Regions from separate parts of the Lapillicoccus jejuensis genome, predicted to be linked through region 1. Evidence: predicted binding sites of a transcription regulator. Region 1 holds the regulator's gene; each other region holds the start of a gene.
What was found. The regulator LexA, encoded in region 1, represses DNA repair genes until DNA is damaged. The targets are predictions, from matches to a motif close to TCGAACANNTGTTCGA.

Region 1 (5,684 bases):
TCGAGTTCATCGTCATGATGCTGCTGCGCGCGAAGCGGCTCGGTGCCTTCGACTTCAACTCGCGCTTCTACGCCGACGACGACCTCATGGTCGGTGCGGCCGACCCGTTCCAGCTCTTCCGGATCCTCCACGAGATCGTCGAGCAGGACGCCCACCTGCCGTCGTCCGAGGTCAGCTTCATGCTCGACCAGTGCCACAACATCGAGCCGAAGGTCCGCGGGCAGCTGCGGTCGGTGCTCAACGTCGAGGAGGGGCTGGCCAAGGCGCTGCTCGTCGACGAGCCGGCGCTGCGGGCGGCGCACGAGGCGGGCGACGTCCTCGGCGCGAACGACGTCCTCATGGACGCCTACCGCACCGACGTCCGGGAGCGCCTCGCGGACCGTCGCGAGGCCCGCGGTCTGCCGCGGGACCCGGTGGCCGCATTCACGGCGTCCGGCTACCTCGAGCGGGTCAGCGCCGAGCGCGTCGGCGGGACCCAGGCGTCCTGGGGGGCCTGACCGAGGAGTCGTCCGTCCACCCCGTCCGGCCGTTCGCCCGCGGTCTGGCCGCCGGCGGTGACGGGCCGTGGGCAGCTCGCCGTGAACGCGTCGACGAGCACCTGGTTGGCGGCGACCGCGGACTGCGGGGTCGTCGTGCTGTAGTCCCGCCCGTTGTAGGCCACCGACGCCTGCCGGGTGCCGTCGGTGGAGGTGAAGACCACGGTGAGGGTGCCGAAGGTGGCGCCGTCGTGCCCGAAGAGCAGCTGGGGGCTCCCGTCGGCCGCGGGGCACGGGTCACCGACGGCGTAGATGCCCAGTCCGTAGCGCAGCGGGGTGGTGGTCCGGGGCGTGAGCATCTGCTGCAGGGAGCCCTTCGAGGTGAGCCGTCCTGCCATCAACGCACGGTAGAACCGGTCGATGTCGGACGCGTTGGCCACCACCGCGCCGGCGGAGGAGAACGAGGTCGACCCGAGGTCATCGAGGATGCCGGGCGGGTCACCCCACAGCGCGACGTCGGACAGGTGCGCGCCGTCGTACGTCGGCCCGTTCATCGGAAAGCGCGCGGAGCCCATCCCGGCGGGCGCGAACACCCGTTGGGCCAGCAGGCTCCCGACGCTGCGGTGCGTCGCCGCAGCGAGCATCATCCCGACCACGACGTAGTTGGTGTTGGAGTAGGAGAACGAGGTGCCGGGCGTGAACGACCACGGGTCCGCCAGCGCCGCGGCGACGAGCTGCTGGTCCGTACGACGCGTCGCGAGGACCGTCTCGACCTGCTCCGGGGTCTGCGCCGTGCGCAGCAGGGCCGTGAGGTAGTCGGGTAAGCCGGAGCGGTGGCTCAGCAGCTCCTCCAGGGTGACGTCGCCGTGCGCGCCCAGCAGCCCGGGCAGGACGTCGTCGACCGTCGTCGACAGGCTCCAGTGCCGGCGGTCCACCTCCTGCATGGCGAGGGTGGCGACCATCGCCTTCGTCACGCTGCCGACCCGCACGGTGTCGAACGGCTGGGCCGCCGACCCGGTCGACGGGTTCCGCACCCCGGCGGCCCCCTTCCACCAGTCGCCGCCGCGGGTCGTGCTCGCTGCGACCACGCCGACCGCTCCGGCGTCGACGACCGCCTGCAGGTCCTGCTGCAGACGCGCCTGAGCGGCCGGGCGCCGGTCGTGCGCCGTGGCGGTGCTCGCGGGGACAGCAGGCTTCGGGACCGGAGGCGTCGGCGCCGCGGTGGCCGCCGCCGCCGGGACACCCAGCGCCAGGATCGCGAGCACGGTCACGGCAGAACGCCATCCCCGGCCCCAGGTGCGCGCGGGCCGTCCTCCGGGTGTCGCCGTCATCGTCCTTCTCCCCTCCATCACGGACGGCGGGTGAGCACCCCGCCACCTCCCTTCCTACCGACCGAGGGAGTGCGACGGATCCCTCCCGCGGCGGAGGCGGCTCCCCATCACGAGGGAGGAGCGACGGTGCCGCCCGGTGGGCGGGGCGGCACCGTCTCCCTCAGGGACGTCGTGTCACGGGGTCGAGTCGTGACGCGGTCCCGGGACCCGGCCCTCCGCGCGGACGTCGCGGAGCCCGGGATGAACCGCCGGCAGGGCGGTCGGGTCGAGCAGAGGGGTGGACGAGCAGCGGGGGAGGGTGCTCAGGGCAGGGCCGGGATGGCGAGGCGCTGCCCCGCGTGCACCTGGAGCGAGCTGAGCCCGTTGGCCAGCTGAATCTGCGCGACGCCCTCGTCGACGGGCAGGCCCGGCAGCTCGTGGGCGGCGACCTGCGACAGCGTCTGCCCCGAGGAGACCGTCACGGTGTGGTCGATGGTCGCCGCGGCGGACCCGGCGCCCAGCACGCTGACGAGCAGGACCACTCCCAGGGTGACGGCCGAGGCGAGGACGAGCAGCCGGCCGAAGCGGGTGATCCGCAGCGGGGCGGACGCGGCGCGGGCGGCGCGGCCGGTCGGGACGAGCCGGAGCTCGGGGCGACGCGACGGGGCGCCCACCAGGTCGGTGGCGGGGGCGACGGACCAGACGGCTGCTGCGCTCATCGATAGCTCCTCAGGGGCGGGGACGAGGCCGGTCGAACGGGTGTGCGATCGAACGCCTGTCCAATTTGTAGCACGCGTGTGCGAGAAAGTCGAGACACGCGTCGAACAGGTGTTTGGCACGCTCGTTCGAAGGTCGTAGTCTCTGGCCATGGACGAGAGTCCATCACCGACCACCGACAGAGCACCCCCGCCGGCCGCGTGACCCCGCCCTGACCTGCGGGAACGCGCTCCCCGGCACCGCAGACGAGAGACCGAGGAGCAGGGATGGCACAGGTGCACGAGATGCCCGAGCGGGGCCAGGGCGACGGCCTCACGGTCCGTCAGCGGCGTGTGCTCGAGGTCATCCGCAACTCGGTCGACCGTCGGGGCTACCCGCCGAGCCTGCGCGAGATCGGCGAGGCCGTGGGCCTGACCAGCCCGAGCAGCGTCGCCCACCAGCTGTCGACCCTCGAGCGCAAGGGGTACCTGCGCCGCGACCCGAACCGGCCGCGCGCCATCGAGGTCGTCTCCCCCGACGCCGCCCCCGAGGAGCGGGGCTACCGCTCGGGTGACGCCGGCACCCGGCAGATCATCGACAGCCAGGGGCTGCTCGAGACGCCGTCGGACGAGACGGGCTCGGGGGACGCGCGCCCGGCGGCGTCGTACGTGCCCGTGGTGGGGCGGATCGCCGCCGGCGGTCCGATCCTCGCGGAGGAGGTCGTCGAGGACGTCTTCCCGCTGCCCAAGCAGATCGTCGGCGAGGGGTCGCTCTTCCTGCTCAAGGTCGTCGGCGACTCGATGGTCGACGCGGCCATCTGCGACGGCGACTGGGTCGTCGTGCGGCAGCAGCCGACCGCGGACAACGGCGACATCGTCGCGGCCATGCTCGACAACGAGGCGACGGTCAAGACGTTCAAGCGCACCGACGGCCACGTGTGGCTCATGCCGCACAACCCGGCGTACACGCCCATCGACGGCGACCACGCGACGATCCTCGGCAAGGTCACGGCGGTCCTGCGCCGGGTGTGACGCTCAGGCGACGGCGGCGGCCAGCCTTGTGAGCGTCTCCCCCAAGGGGCCGTGGAGCCGGATGGTCGCCTCGCCGTCGCCGCGGCTGGGGCCGGCCGTGACGATGGCCACCGGCTTGCCGTCGCGGTGGGCCCGCCGCACGAAGCGGTAGCCGCTCATCACCGCCAGCGACGAGCCCAGGACCAGCAGGCCGCGGGCCCGGTCGACCGTGTCGAAGGCGTGGGCGACGGTCTCCTTCGGGACCGACTCGCCGAAGAAGACGACGTCGGGCTTGAGGGTGTCGCGCCCGCAGACGAGGCAGGCCTGCAGGTGGAAGGTCGTCACGAGGTCGTCGTCGAGGACGATGTCGCCGTCGGGCCGGATCTGGCTGGTGACGCGCGAGGCGTCCCCCGCGACGGCGAGCACCCGGTCGGCGAACCCGGGGTTGGCCAGCGCCATCCGCTCGTGCAGCGCCACCCGGGAGCTGCGGTCGCCGCAGGTGAGGCAGACGACCCGATCGAGCGTGCCGTGCAGCTCGAGGACGTCGTGGGCACCGGCCTCCTGGTGCAGTCCGTCGACGTTCTGGGTGACGATCCCGGTGAGACGGCCGCTGCGCTGGAGCGCGGTGACGGCGCGGTGACCGGCGTTCGGGTGCGCGCGGGTGAAGCGCTGCCAGCCGATGAAGCTGCGGGCCCAGTAGCGCTGGCGGGCGGCGGAGGAGCCGCTGAACTCGTCGTACTGCATCGGCATGACGCGCCGGGTGCCGTCCGGGCCGCGGTAGTCGGGGATCCCCGACTCGGTGCTGAGCCCGGCCCCGGTGAGGACGGCGACCTCGCCGGCCCGGACGAGGCCGAGGAGCTCGTCGAACGACCCCGGACCCTCGACCGCGCCCCCCTCCGCCGGTCGCAGCACCCAGGAGGGGCGTGCGGAGGCGGGGCGGATCACCCCCTCAGTATCGCCCGGCACCCGACCCGACGAGGGTCGGCCCTACCGGACCCAATCCCTACCTCCATGACGATCTCGTGGCGAACGGACCGTCGGCATAACGCGGCGTTATAGAATCCGCCCATGATCGACGCCGCCGGACTGAGGGTCATGCGCGCCATCGCCGAGGAGGGCAGCTTCACCGGGGCGGCCACCGCCCTGGGCTACTCGCAGCCCGCCGTCTCGCAGATGGTGCGACGGCTCGAGCAGCGCACCGGAACGGTGCTCGTCGAGCGCATCGGCCGTCAGGTGCGGCTCACCGAGGCCGGCCAGGTCCTCGCCCGTCACGCGGTCGGCGTGCTGGCCGCCCTCGACGCGGCCGAGGAGGAGGTCGCCGCGATCGCCGGACTGCGCTCCGGCCGGGTACGGCTCATGGCGTTCCCGTCGTCGTCGGCGACGCTCGTGCCCCGGGCGCTGTCGCTGGTCAGGTCGCGCTTCCCCGACGTGTCGGTGAGCTTCAGCGAGGCGGAGCCGCCCGAGGCGCTCGCCGCGCTCCGCGCGGGTGACTGCGACCTCGCGGTGACGTTCGCCTACGAGCAGGACGAGGTGCCGGCGTCCGAGGACCTCGACCTGTTCGTCTCGACCGTGCTGCTCGAGGACGAGGTCCGCCTCGCCGTCCCCCGCAGCCACCCGCTGGCCGAGACCGGAGAGGTCGACCTGGCCGACGTCGGCTCCGAGTCGTGGATCGCCGGGTGCCCCCGGTGCCGGGGTCACCTGCTGGCCCTCGCCCGCCGGTCCGGCTTCTCCCCCACCGTGTCCTACGAGACCGAGGACTACGTCGCCGTGCTCGGTCTCGTCGGCGAGGGCCTCGGCGTCGCGCTCGTGCCCGACCTCATCCTCGCCGCCGCCAAGCACGACGGGGTGGCGACCCTCCCCCTCAAGCCCGCGTCGCGACGGGTCATCACCGCGGTGACGACCGAGGACCTCCAGCGCGTGCCCGCGGTCAGGGCCACCCTCGAGGCGCTAGACGAGAGCGCGGCCGCGCACCGCCGGGCCCGCCCCGTCGCGGTGCCGTCGCTCATGCCCGCCCCCGCCTACCACATCTGAGAACCGCTCCACCCGAATCGGATTCGGTCCGCTCGGCTCGTGTCACGACCCGAGCCGAGCGGACCGAATCCGATTCGTGTGGGTCGCGCCGGGGTCAGCGGGAAGTGACGTAGCGCAGCCCGCCGTGGTCGCCGAGGACGGCGATGTCACCCGACTGGTCG
Region 2 (5,684 bases), 3.9 Mb from region 1:
TCGTCGAGCCGGGTCTCGACGGCAGCGAGCTCGGACGCCGTCGCCCCGGGGTAGCGGCCCCCGACGGCGGCCCGGCAGCGCTCGGCGAGGACGGCCTGCGGGTCCTGGTCGGGGCGCAGCCCGAGGACCTGCGGCTCGGGCAGGTGCACCCCGCCGATCCCGAGGTCGAGCGCGGGGTCGAGGACGCACTCCATCGCCAGGTCGACCGTCGAGGCGAGCAGCCGCCGGGCGCCCTCGCGGACCCGGGTCGTGCCACCGGCGAGACCCGGGCCGGAGGCCTGGACGACGTCGCAGGCGACGGCGAGCATCGCCGGGGTCGGGCTGAGGTGCCCGGCCGTCGTCACCCGGTCGAGGTGGCGCACGTCGAGGGCGACGAGACGGCGGGCGGCGTCGAGGACGTCGACGGTCGCCGCCTCGTCCGGGTCGGCGTGCCGGACGGCGGCGGACAGGACGACCCGCACGCCCTGCTCGTGGGCGAGGGCGAGCATCCGCGCCGCGTGCCCGAGGTTGCCGGGGGTGCCCTCCGGCCCGCCGTGGCAGACCACCTCGAGGGCGAGGGCGTCGGGGGGCAGCAGCGCCCGCCAGCGCGCGAGCGCCTCGCGGGCCAGGTCGCGGCGACGGGCCAGGGCGGCCCGGCCGACGTCGGAGTCGGGACCGAGCAGGACGACGAGCGGGCTCGGTCCGAGGTCGGTCGGGCCCGTCCCGGACCGGCGGCCGGTCGCGCCGCCGTCCACGTCCCCCGGTGCCCAGCCGGGTGGCGCGGCGTGGTCGAGCAGCAGCTCGGGGGTGGTCACCGGCTCGCCCCGCTCACCGGCGAGGTGGGTGCGGGTGACGAGCCGGCACAGCCGGGCCCAGCCGACCCCCGCCTCGAGCCCCAGCCGCCGCCCCCGGGCGAGGACGGTGACCCGGGGCCAGCGGGCGTCGACGGCCGCGCCGCCGCGGACGGGGGTGCGAGGGGTCGCGCTGCGCCGGGACGTCGTCCGCGACGCCGGCGGCGGGACCCGGCCCGACCGCTCGCCCCAGCCGGGCACCTCGCCCGCCCCGCCGGCGACGCGCGTCCCCGGTCCGCCCTCGAGCCCGGTCCACAGCCCCCGCTCGCTCCAGTCGGCCGGCCCTCCGGCGCGCCCCCAGCGGCCGCTCCCGCCCTCGGGTCGGCGGGGTCGGCCCGAGGGGACCCGCACCGCGAGGTCGACCCCGAGGATCGGTGCGACCCCGGACTCGGTGCAGGCCTGGACGAAGCGCACGGCGCCGTACAGGCCGTCGCGGTCGGTGAGCGCGAGCGCGGGCTGGCCCCACGCGGCCGCGCGCTCGACGAGCGCGGCCGGGGTCGAGGCGCCGTACTGCATCGAGTAGCCGGAGGCCACGTGCAGGTGGACGAAGGTGTCGAGCACGGCTCCCCCGGTCAGGTCGGGAGACCCGGCCGGCGGCCGGAGGGGGTGGCGGAGGTGGTGGGTGCGGTGTGCCCGCCGTGGGCCGCGCGGCCGCCCGTGCGGGCCGGGAGCGGGGCGAGCGCGAGGGGGGCGAGGTAGTCCGGCAGCGGCTGGGCCCGGGGCAGGCCGAGGACGTCCTGGACGATCTCGAGGAAGGTCTCGGCCTGGCGCAGCAGGTCGTCGGACTCGCGGGCGCTCGGGGCGCCGCCGCGCTCGACGACGACCCGTCGGCGCGCCGACCCGGCGAAGAAGGCCGCCCACTCGGCCAGGTCGGGGGCCACGGCCGGCAGCACCTCCCAGACGCTGCGCGGGCGCGAGCGCCCGGTCGGCGCGCTGCGCGCGGCGAGCAGGGCCGCCGCGGCCCGCAGCGCCCCGAGGTGCGCCTCGATGTAGCGCTCGGCCGAGTCGCCGGTGCGGCAGGCCAGCAGCAGGCTGGCCCGGGACCGGTCGAGCAGGTCGAGGACCGGGGTGGCCACCGGCGGACGCCGCCCGTCGCCGAGGGTCGCGGTGCCCACCCGGGCCGGCCGCGGCGCGGCCGCCCGGGGACTGGTGTGGTGGGTGCTCATCGCTCTCCTCGGTCGGGGTGGGGTGGGTGGGTCGGCCGGGGTGGTGGTCAGTCGGAGACGCCGACGAGCACCCACTCCGGCTCACCGGGCTGCGGCGCGTCGTCGTGGACGAGGTCGAAGACCCCCACCCCGGCGAGCCGGCCGGGCCCGGCCTCGACGCGCCACACGTGCTGCTCCCGCGACGCGACGGCGATGCCGGTGGCCTGCCCGGGGCGCGGGTCGAGCGCGTCGCGCCACCAGGCACGGCGCTGTCGCCATCGGCCGAGGACGCGACGGACGACGTACAGCCGGTCGTGCCAGATGAAGGCCTGCGGGGCGAGGACCGGCTCGGCCTCGGACCCGGCCGGGGTGCCGGGCGGGGCGTCCACGCCGATGACGACCGGCTCGACGGGCTCGACGGGCCCGACGCCCTGCTCGTCCTGCTCGCCGGGCTCGGTGGCCGGCGCGGTGACGCGCACCGACCGGACGTCGACGGGATCGTGGTACCGGCGCATGACGGCATCGCCCCTTCCGCGGGCAGCTCTCGGGCATGGTGGGATGAGGGCGGGGACCCGGTCCTGCGACCGGGGGGACCCGCCGTGCGAACGCTCCTCGACCCACCGGGGTCGAACACCTGTTCGATGTCTCCACGGTACAGCCGCCCTCGGACAGCGTGTCAAGCGACGACGGGGACCGTTCTCCTTCCTGCGACCCGCGCGCCCACTACCGTCGGGCCATGACGCCGCCGGAGCCCCTCGCGACGGCGGACGACGACGCCGCGGTGCGCGCCAGCGCCTCGGTCCAGCGGGTCGTCACCGCCCTGCACGAGCTGCTCGTCGACCGCGACGTCACGGTGCTCACGGGTTCGGCCCGGACGGCCGCCGAGGCGGCCGAGCAGCTCGGCGTCGAGGTCGGCCAGATCGCCAGCTCGCTCGTGTTCGCCCTGCGCGAGGAGCCCGGCTCGGAGCCGGTCCCCGTGCTCGTCCTCACCTCCGGCGCGCACCGGGTCGACACCGTCAAGGTCGCCGACGTCCTCGAGGTCGCCGCGCTCGACCGCGCCGACCCGGCGACCGTGCGCGAGGCGACCGGCTTCGCCATCGGCGGCGTCGCCCCCGTCGGCCACCTGCACCCGATGCGGACCTTCGTCGACATCGCCCTGTCCCGCTGGCCCACCGTCTGGGCGGCGGCCGGGCACCCGCGGGCGGTCTTCGCGACGTCGTACGACGAGCTGCTGCGCCTGACCGGCGGCCAGTCCGTCGAGGTCGTCTGATCATTCAGGACGCCTCTTCGTCCCGACGGGCTAGATCGGGGAGTCGGACTCCGCGGGGCTGAGGCGCAGCCACCCACCGGGGTCGGTGAACGCGCCCAGGACGCCTCCCACGATCCGGCACTCGAGGTCGACGTCGTGCTCTCCGGCAGTGATGTCGAACGCCGGGCTGGACATGAAGCTCATGCGCACCTGGACGGCGTGCGCCCCGGGGGACACCTCGATGTCGACGGTCCGACCGTTACGCAGCTTCGCTCTTCGCTCACCGTCGACGAGGACCGTGAACGTCCGTACGGCGGAGTTGTAGGCGTTCTGCCGGTGGACCCGGACTCGTCGGACGCTCACCCGGGCCTCCTTTCGTCGGTCGGCACCCGGTCGCCATCCGCCCCGGGCCGCTGCTCAGTGAACCACCGTCAGTGCGCGGCGGTGACCCCGAGGTTCTCCCACACCTGCAGGGTCGCGGGCGAGCGGTTCATCGTGATGAGGTGCAGCCCCGGTGCGCCCTCGGCGAGCAGTCGCTGCGCGAGCTCGGTCGTGATCTCGACGCCGACCTCGCGGACGGCCTCGGGGTCGTCGCCCGCCGCCTCGAGCCGGTCGGTCACCGACCGCGGGACGGGCTGACCGGACAGCTCGGTCATCCGGGCGAGCTGGCGCACCGAGGTGACCGGCATGAGCCCGGGGACGATCGGCAGGTCGCGGCCTCGGGCGGCGACCCGGTCGCGCAGGGCCAGGTAGGCCTCGACGGTGAAGAAGAACTGCGTGATGGCGAACTCCGCGCCCGCGTCGGCCTTGCGCACGAGCACGTCGGCGTCGTGGTCGAGGTCCGGGCTCTCCGGGTGCCGGTCGGGGAACGCGGCGACACCGACGGTGAACGGCCCGAGCGAGCGGGTCAGGGCGACGAGCTCCTCGGCGTGGTCGAGCCCCTCTGGGTGGCGCACCCACTCCTCCCCCGGGCCGCCCGGCGGGTCGCCGCGCAGCGCGAGGAGGTTGGTGATGCCGGCGGCCGAGAACGCGCCGACGACCGAGCGCAGCTCGGTCATCGAGTGCCCGACGCAGGTGAGGTGCGCGAGCGGCAGCAGGGTCGTCTCGCGGGCGATCCGCTCGGTTACCCGGACGGTGCGATCGCGGGTCGAGCCCCCCGCGCCGTAGGTCACCGACACGAACGACGGGTGCCGCTTCTCCAGCCGGCGCACCGTGTCCCACAGCGTGGCCTCGGCCTCGTCGGTCCTCGGCGGGAAGAACTCGACGCTGATGCTCGGCTCGGGCGCCGCGAGCGCCTGCGGGATCGACCGGGTCGTCGGGGCCGACGTCGGGGCGGTCGTCGGGGCGGTCGTCGTGGCGGTGGGGACCGACATGACGACCAGCCTAGGTGCGCGCCGGGACGCCGTACGGTGCACCGCCGGTCCGGCTGTCAGCGGTGAGCCGTACGCTGGGGGCTCGCCGCCGACCGGGTCCTGACCCCCGGCCCGACGACCGGAGGACCTGTGCCCGTGCTGCCCGACCCGCTGGACCGGTCCGACCTGCGCGCGCGCGTCCAGGCCGTCGTCGACGCCGAGATCGCCCACCAGCGCTCGGTGCTCGCCCCGGTGGGGGCCGACCTCGACCCGCTCGTCGACGCCGTGGCCCACCTGCTCGTCGGCGGCAAGCGGCTGCGCGCGGGCTTCCTCTACTGGGGCTACCGCCTCGCCGGGCGGCCCGACTCCGACGCGCTGGTCCGGATGGCGACGGCCATGGAGCTGTTCCAGGCCGCGGCCCTGCTGCACGACGACGTCATGGACCGCAGCGACACCCGCCGCGGCCGTCCGACCGCCCACCGGGCGCTCGCCGCGCGGCACCGCGAGGCCGGGTGGTCCGGCCCGAGCGACCGCTTCGGCGAGGGCGGCGCCATCCTCGCCGGCGACCTGTGCCTGCAGTGGACCGACGAGCTCGTCGCCACCTGCGGCCTGCCCCCGCAGGACGTGGCCCGGGCCCGGACCACCTTCGACACGATGCGCACCCAGCTGATGGGCGGGCAGTACCTCGACCTGCTCGAGTCGGCCCGCGGCTGGGACGGCCTCGACCTCGACGCCCGGATCGCCTCGGTGCGCCGGGTCGTGCGCTTCAAGAGCGCGAAGTACACGATCGAGCACCCGCTGCTCATCGGCGCCACCGCCGGCGGGCTCCCGGCCCCGGTCCTCGACGCGCTCTCCCGCTACGGCCTGGCCCTCGGCGAGGCGTTCCAGCTGCGCGACGACGTGCTCGGGGTCTTCGGCGACCCCGCCCGCACCGGCAAGCCCGCCGGCGACGACCTGCGCGAGGGCAAGCGCACGCTGCTCGTGGCCCACGCCCTCGACCGCGCCGACACCGACCAGGCCGCCCTCGTCGACAAGCTGCTCGGCCGCCCCGACCTCGACGACGCGGGCGTCGCCGAGCTGCGCGACGTGCTGCGCGCGACCGGCGCCG
Region 3 (5,684 bases), 3.3 Mb from region 1:
GCCCGAGGTGGTCGAGCCCGTAGACGGCGGCGCCGTCGGCGACGAGCTTCTCGGCGACCCACTGGTAGCGGCCCACGTGCTCGCCGTAGCCGTGCACGAGCAGGACGACGTACGTCGGGTCGATGCCCTCCCACGCCTTGCCGTGCAGCGCGCCGGCGTGGCCGGCCAGCTCGAAGGTCGTCGCGGTGAGGTCGTCGGGAGAGGTCGGGGACGTCGTCGTCATGGCGTCACCCTAGACCGGGGGGCCGACAGACCCGGTCGCGTCGTGGAACTCGTTGACGGACAACGGCGTTGGACCCGTATGACGCCCCAGGACGCCACGTCGCCCACCTGCCCCAAGTGCGCGGCACCGATGCGCTCCTACGAACGCAACCGGGTGCTCGTCGAGCAGTGCACCGGCTGCGGCGGCCTGTTCCTCGACCGCGGCGAGCTCGAGGCGCTCGTCGCCGCCGAGCAGGCGTGGCACGCCGGTTCGATCCCGGGCGACGCTGGTCGGCACGACGACCGGCCGCGGTACGACGACCGTCGTCACGACGACCGGTACCGCCACGGCCGGAAGAAGAACTCGTTCCTCTCCGAGCTGTTCGACGACTGACGCCCCGTCCGGCTCAGATGGCCGACGACAGCCGCAGCTCGCGCAGGACGTCGGTGTCGCTCGGACCGATCACCCGGTCGCGGAACGCCCCGTCCGGCTCGAGGCCGGCGGCGGTGAGGAAGCGGCGGACCGCGACGGCCGGGTCCGGGATCCAGGCCCGCAGCACGGTCGCGCCGGCTCCCCGGGCGGTGTCGACGGCCGCGTTGACCAGCCGCGACCCGTGGCCCTGCTCGCGGGCGCCGGGGTGCACGCCGAGGACGAGCAGCTCGGCGTCGTCGGAGCCCGCGTCGGGGTCCTCGCCGGGTCCGACGGCGGCCATCCCGACGACCTGCTCGCCCGCGCAGGCGACGAGCAGCCGGTGCCGCGCGCTCGGGGGGTGCTCCAGCGACTCGCGCCACACCCGCGCGAAGGCTGGGGGCTGGAGGTCCCCGAGGGCCTCCGGTGGCAGCAGGGCGCCGTACGTCTGCACCCACACCGCGGCCTGGACCACCCCGACGGCCGGCGCGTCGGCCGGGCGGGCGAGCCGCACGCTCGCGTCGGCGACCGGTCCGCTCCCGTGAGCGTGGCCGTGCGGGTGGTCGTGGTCGGCGTTCACCGTGCCATCCAAGCACCGCGTGGTGGGATGGCCGGGTGAGCCCCGTCCTCCCGCTCCTGCGCACGGCCCGCCTCGGGACCGTCGCCGTCGTGGCCGCCGGAGCCGTGCTGGTGGCCGGGTGCGGCAGCCCCACGCCCGGTGCCGACTCGCCGCGGGCGGCGGTGACGACGTTCTTCCACGCGCTCGGCGACAAGGACGCGGACGGCGCGTGCGCGGTGGTGTCGACCAACGGCCGACCGCTGGAGGGGGTCGCCCTCGAGCAGTGCACGCTCGGGTTCCAGAAGGTCCTCGGCAGCCTGTCCGACCAGCAGGACATCGCGGCCCTGAAGAACGCCGTGGTCTCCGGGGCGAGCGTGAACGGCAACCGGGCCACCGTGCGGCAGTCGCAGATCACCGACCTGCCGGAGGGGTTCGCCACCGACATCGACCTCGTCCAGATCGACGGTCGGTGGTACATCGACTCCAAGACCGACCCCACCGGGGACTCGACGACGTCCAGCGGCGGTCCCACCGGCGGTCCCACCGGCTGAGGGCCGCAGCTGGGCAGACGCACCCGGGCCCCGTCGTCAGGCGGCGCGGTCGGTGGGTCGGTCGGGGTGGGTGTCGTAGGTGTGGCCCAGGGGTGAGGTCCAGGTGCAGGTGCCGTCGGGGTGCAGGACGTACCGCCAGGGGGTGTGGGTCTTGAGGCGGTGGTGGCCGGTGCAGAGGGCGGCGAGGTTGGTGGCGGTGGTGGGCCCGGTCGGGTAGGGCTGGACGTGGTCGAGCTGGCAGCGGGTGGCGGTGGTGGTGCAGCCGGGAAAGCGGCAGTGGCCGTCGCGGGCGCGGACGGCGCGGACGGCGCGGGCCAGGGCGGCGCCGGGTCGGTAGGTGGTGGGGTCGTGGGTGGTCAGGGTGCCGGTGTCGGGGTGGGCGCCGTGCAGGCGGAGGCGGGTGTCGGGGTCGGCGAGGAGCCGGACGATCGCGTCGGGCAGCAGGACGCCCACGCGGGGGTGCTCGACCCCGACGAGCCAGGGCAGCGCCGTACGGATCGACGGCGACGCTGTGGGCGGCGCTGAGGGCGGCGCTGAGGCAGGCGCTGAGGGCGGCGCTGAGGGCGGCGCTGAGGGCGACGCTGAGGCAGGCGCTGAGGCAGGCGCAGGTGGTCTGCCCCGTCGGTCGGCCTCGTCGTCCGCGTCCGTCCCCGGGGAGGTGGGACGGTCGCTCACCAGCCGCAGGTGGGCGCGGGCCCGGACGACGGGGACGCCGTGGACAACGGCGTCCTCGTCCTCCAGGACCAGGCGGTCGCGCAGGACGGGATCGCGCAGCAGGGCGTGGACTCGGGCGGCCAGGTCCCGGGCGGCGAGGTCGTGCGCGCTCGCGTCGACCGGCCCTTCCATCGAGTCGTCGGCCGGCACCTCGACCGGCACAGCAGCGGCGTCGTCGGCGGCGGCGCCCGGGGACACGGGCCAGTCGACCAGCGGGACGGTGAGGTCGACGGTGGTGGTGACCGTGGCCTGGCCCAGGACCAGCGCCACGAGCGCGTCGGCCCGAGCGGCTTCGACACCGCGCCGACGCGGACGGGTCCCGTCGTCCGCCTCCGACCGCGGCCCGCCGTGTCCCACCTCGTGTCCCACCTCGTGTCCCGCCTCGTCTCCCACCTGGTCTCCCACCTGGTCTGCCACCTGGTCTCCCACCTGGTCGGGGTCGCGGAGCCGGGACGAGGCGGCGGTCTCGTCGGCGCGCAGGAACTCATCCGCCAGGGCGTCGATCACCGCCCACATCGCCAACGAGTCCTCGCTTCGCAGCACCGCCGACCACGACGACACCCCCGGCTCGAGCCCGGCCCGCACCCGCACGTGCCGGCCCTCGAGCGCCGCGGCCGTGTGCCGGCGCAGACCGTCCGGGTCGACGTCCGCGGCGACCTGCGCGACCCGCTGCCGCAGCGCGGGCGTGGCCAGGTCCGGCAGCCGCCGCCGGTAGCGCCGCTTCCCCAGCTCCGGGTGCACCGCGACGAGGTCGAACTCCCCCCGCTTGTCCACCGCGACCAGCTGCGCCTGCCCGGCCACCACCCGCGCATGGTGCCCCGACAGCCGCCCGGCCCGGGCCAACGCGAACGTCTCCGGCAACGACCCGACCAGCATCCGCGCGTCCTCGAGCACGCCCTCGGTCGCCCGGGGCGACAGCTGCAGCACCGGCAGCAACGTCGCCGCCGTGTCCTCGTGCGCGGACAGTGCTCCCCGCAGACGCTGCGGAGCGCCGTCCAGCCCCCGCTCGCGCCGGTCCGCCGCCCACTGCTCCTCCAGCGCCTCGACCGCCTCCTCGTCCCGCCGCGCGAGCGCCTCGATCGCCGCCACCTGCGCCGCGTCGACCACCGCCGACAACCGTCGGCACAGCTCGACCACCGCCACCGCCTCGGCCGGCGGCAGCGCCAGGAGGGCGGCGTCGTCGTACGAGCCCAGGGTCGGTGCCACCGACCACGGCGAGAGGAGACCGTCGGCGACCTCCTGGGCGAGCACAGCCCAGGAGACGGGCCCGGCGGCGCCGTCCGTGGCCGGACTCTCGACCGCTGCTGACGGCATGCTCACCCCCCTGGGTTCGAACGTATGTTCGAAGTCTACCGGAGTGCGACCTACCCCACAAGGCCTCCGATGCGGTGTTGACGTCGGGGAAGGAGGGATACTCGAGGCATGTACGGCACCGAGACGGTCGACGACGTCGTCACCGGACCGCCCACCCCCGACGAGCCGCTCAACGCGGCCGAGACGAGCGCGTACGACGCCGCCGTGCGGGCCGCCCAGCAGGCTCCGGACCGCGCCGAGCGAGAGGCCTCCTTCGAGGAGCTCATCGCGGCCGACCAGCGCATCGAGCCGCGGGACGCGATGCCCGAGGCCTACCGGCGCACGCTCGTGCGCCAGATCGCGCAGCACGCGCACTCCGAGATCATCGGCATGCAGCCGGAGGGGGCCTGGATCACGCGCGCTCCCTCGTTGCGCCGCAAGGCGATCCTCGTCGCCAAGGTGCAGGACGAGGCCGGCCACGGCATGTACCTCTACTCCGCCGCCGAGACGCTCGGCGTCGACCGCGGCGAGCTGCTGGAGATGCTCCACGAGGGCAAGCAGAAGTACTCCTCGATCTTCAACTACCCCACCCTCACCTGGGCCGACTGCGGCGCCATCGGCTGGCTGGTCGACGGCGCGGCGATCATGAACCAGGTGCCGCTCTGCCGGTGCTCCTACGGCCCCTACGCCCGCGCGATGATCCGCGTCTGCAAGGAGGAGTCCTTCCACCAGCGGCAGGGCTTCGAGATCCTCTGGACGCTCATGCGCGGCACGCCCGCGCAGCAGCAGATGGCGCAGGACGCCGTCGACCGCTGGTGGTGGCCGGCGCTGATGATGTTCGGCCCGCACGACTCCGGCGAGGCCGCGAGCAACGGCCACACGGCGCAGTCGATGGCCTGGGGCATCAAGCGGTTCAGCAACGACGACCTGCGTCAGAGGTTCGTCGACATGATGGTGCAGCAGGCCGACCGGCTCGGCGTCCGCATCCCCGACCCCGACCTGCGCTGGGACGAGGAGCGGCAGCAGCACGACTTCGGCGCCATCGACTGGTCAGAGTTCAAGGCCGTCCTCGCCGGCGACGGCGCGTGCAACGCCGAGCGGATCGCCCACCGCCGCCGCGCCCACGACGACGGCGCCTGGGTCCGCGAGGCCGCCCTCGCCCACGCCCGCAAGCACGAGGCCCGCCAGCAGGTCCAGCAGGACCAGCAGGAGGTCGTGCGTGCCTCCTGAGCGCGACCAGCCGCTGTGGGAGGTCTTCGTCCGGGCCAAGCGCGGCCTCAGCCACGTCCACGTCGGCTCGCTGCACGCGCCCGACGCGACGATGGCGCTGCGCAACGCCCGCGACCTCTACACCCGCCGCCAGGAGGGCGTCTCGCTGTGGGTCGTCCGCTCCGACGACATCACGGCGAGCAGCCCGGGGGAGAAGGACTCGTTCTTCGACCCGGCCGCCGACAAGGTCTACCGGCACCCCACCTTCTACGACGTCCCCGACGACGTGGAGTACCTGTGACCTCCCGTACGACGACCCCCGCCGACCCCGCGACGGCCGCCTACCTCCTCGGCCTCGCCGACGACGCGATGGTCTACGCCCAGCGCCTGGGGGAGTGGCTGACCAACGCCCCGCAGCTCGAGGAGGACATGGCCCTGGCCAACGTCTCGCTCGACCTGCTCGGCCAGGCCCGGGCGCTCTACCCCCGGGTCGGCGAGCTCGACGGCACCGGCCGCGGCGAGGACGACTTCGCGATGTGGCGCGACGAGCGCGACTGGCGCAACGTCCACCTCGTCGAGCAGCCGCGCGGCGACTTCGCCGACGAGATGGCCCGGCTGCTGTGGTTCTCCACGACCCGCCTCGAGCTCTTCTCCGCCGGCGCGTCCGACCCGGTCCTCGCCGGCGTCATGGCCAAGGGCGTCAAGGAGCTGGGCTACCACGTCGACCACGCCGCCCAGTGGGTCGTCC

Region 2: FB458_RS18630 (YbaK/EbsC family protein) is a predicted target of LexA. The motif match lies at 2,602-2,617, and genes of this name have one in related genera.
Region 3: FB458_RS15630 (HNH endonuclease signature motif containing protein) is a predicted target of LexA. The motif match lies at 3,765-3,780, and genes of this name have one in related genera.

The regions. Positions count from the first base shown of each region.
Region 1 is NZ_VFMN01000001.1:101,446-107,129, forward strand. Features, by position in the region: gene rhaI (L-rhamnose isomerase) at 1-497, shown strand, start outside; gene FB458_RS00440 (serine hydrolase domain-containing protein) at 437-1,747, opposite strand; gene FB458_RS00445 (LysM peptidoglycan-binding domain-containing protein) at 2,110-2,505, opposite strand; gene lexA (transcriptional repressor LexA) at 2,770-3,513, shown strand; gene FB458_RS00455 (Sir2 family NAD-dependent protein deacetylase) at 3,517-4,401, opposite strand; gene FB458_RS00460 (LysR family transcriptional regulator) at 4,561-5,523, shown strand; gene FB458_RS21515 (ComEC/Rec2 family competence protein) at 5,618-5,684, opposite strand, start outside.
Region 2 is NZ_VFMN01000001.1:4,023,553-4,029,236, forward strand. Features, by position in the region: gene dnaE (DNA polymerase III subunit alpha) at 1-1,391, opposite strand, end outside; gene FB458_RS18620 (SAV_6107 family HEPN domain-containing protein) at 1,403-1,996, opposite strand; gene FB458_RS18625 (DUF6504 family protein) at 2,044-2,490, opposite strand; gene FB458_RS18630 (YbaK/EbsC family protein) at 2,712-3,245, shown strand; gene FB458_RS18635 (hypothetical protein) at 3,276-3,587, opposite strand; gene metF (methylenetetrahydrofolate reductase [NAD(P)H]) at 3,656-4,597, opposite strand; gene FB458_RS18645 (polyprenyl synthetase family protein) at 4,736-5,684, shown strand, end outside.
Region 3 is NZ_VFMN01000001.1:3,363,168-3,368,851, forward strand. Features, by position in the region: gene FB458_RS15610 (alpha/beta hydrolase) at 1-223, opposite strand, end outside; gene FB458_RS15615 (TFIIB-type zinc ribbon-containing protein) at 302-595, shown strand; gene FB458_RS15620 (GNAT family N-acetyltransferase) at 609-1,190, opposite strand; gene FB458_RS15625 (hypothetical protein) at 1,226-1,720, shown strand; gene FB458_RS15630 (HNH endonuclease signature motif containing protein) at 1,757-3,748, opposite strand; gene paaA (1,2-phenylacetyl-CoA epoxidase subunit PaaA) at 3,857-4,957, shown strand; gene paaB (1,2-phenylacetyl-CoA epoxidase subunit PaaB) at 4,947-5,237, shown strand; gene paaC (1,2-phenylacetyl-CoA epoxidase subunit PaaC) at 5,234-5,684, shown strand, end outside.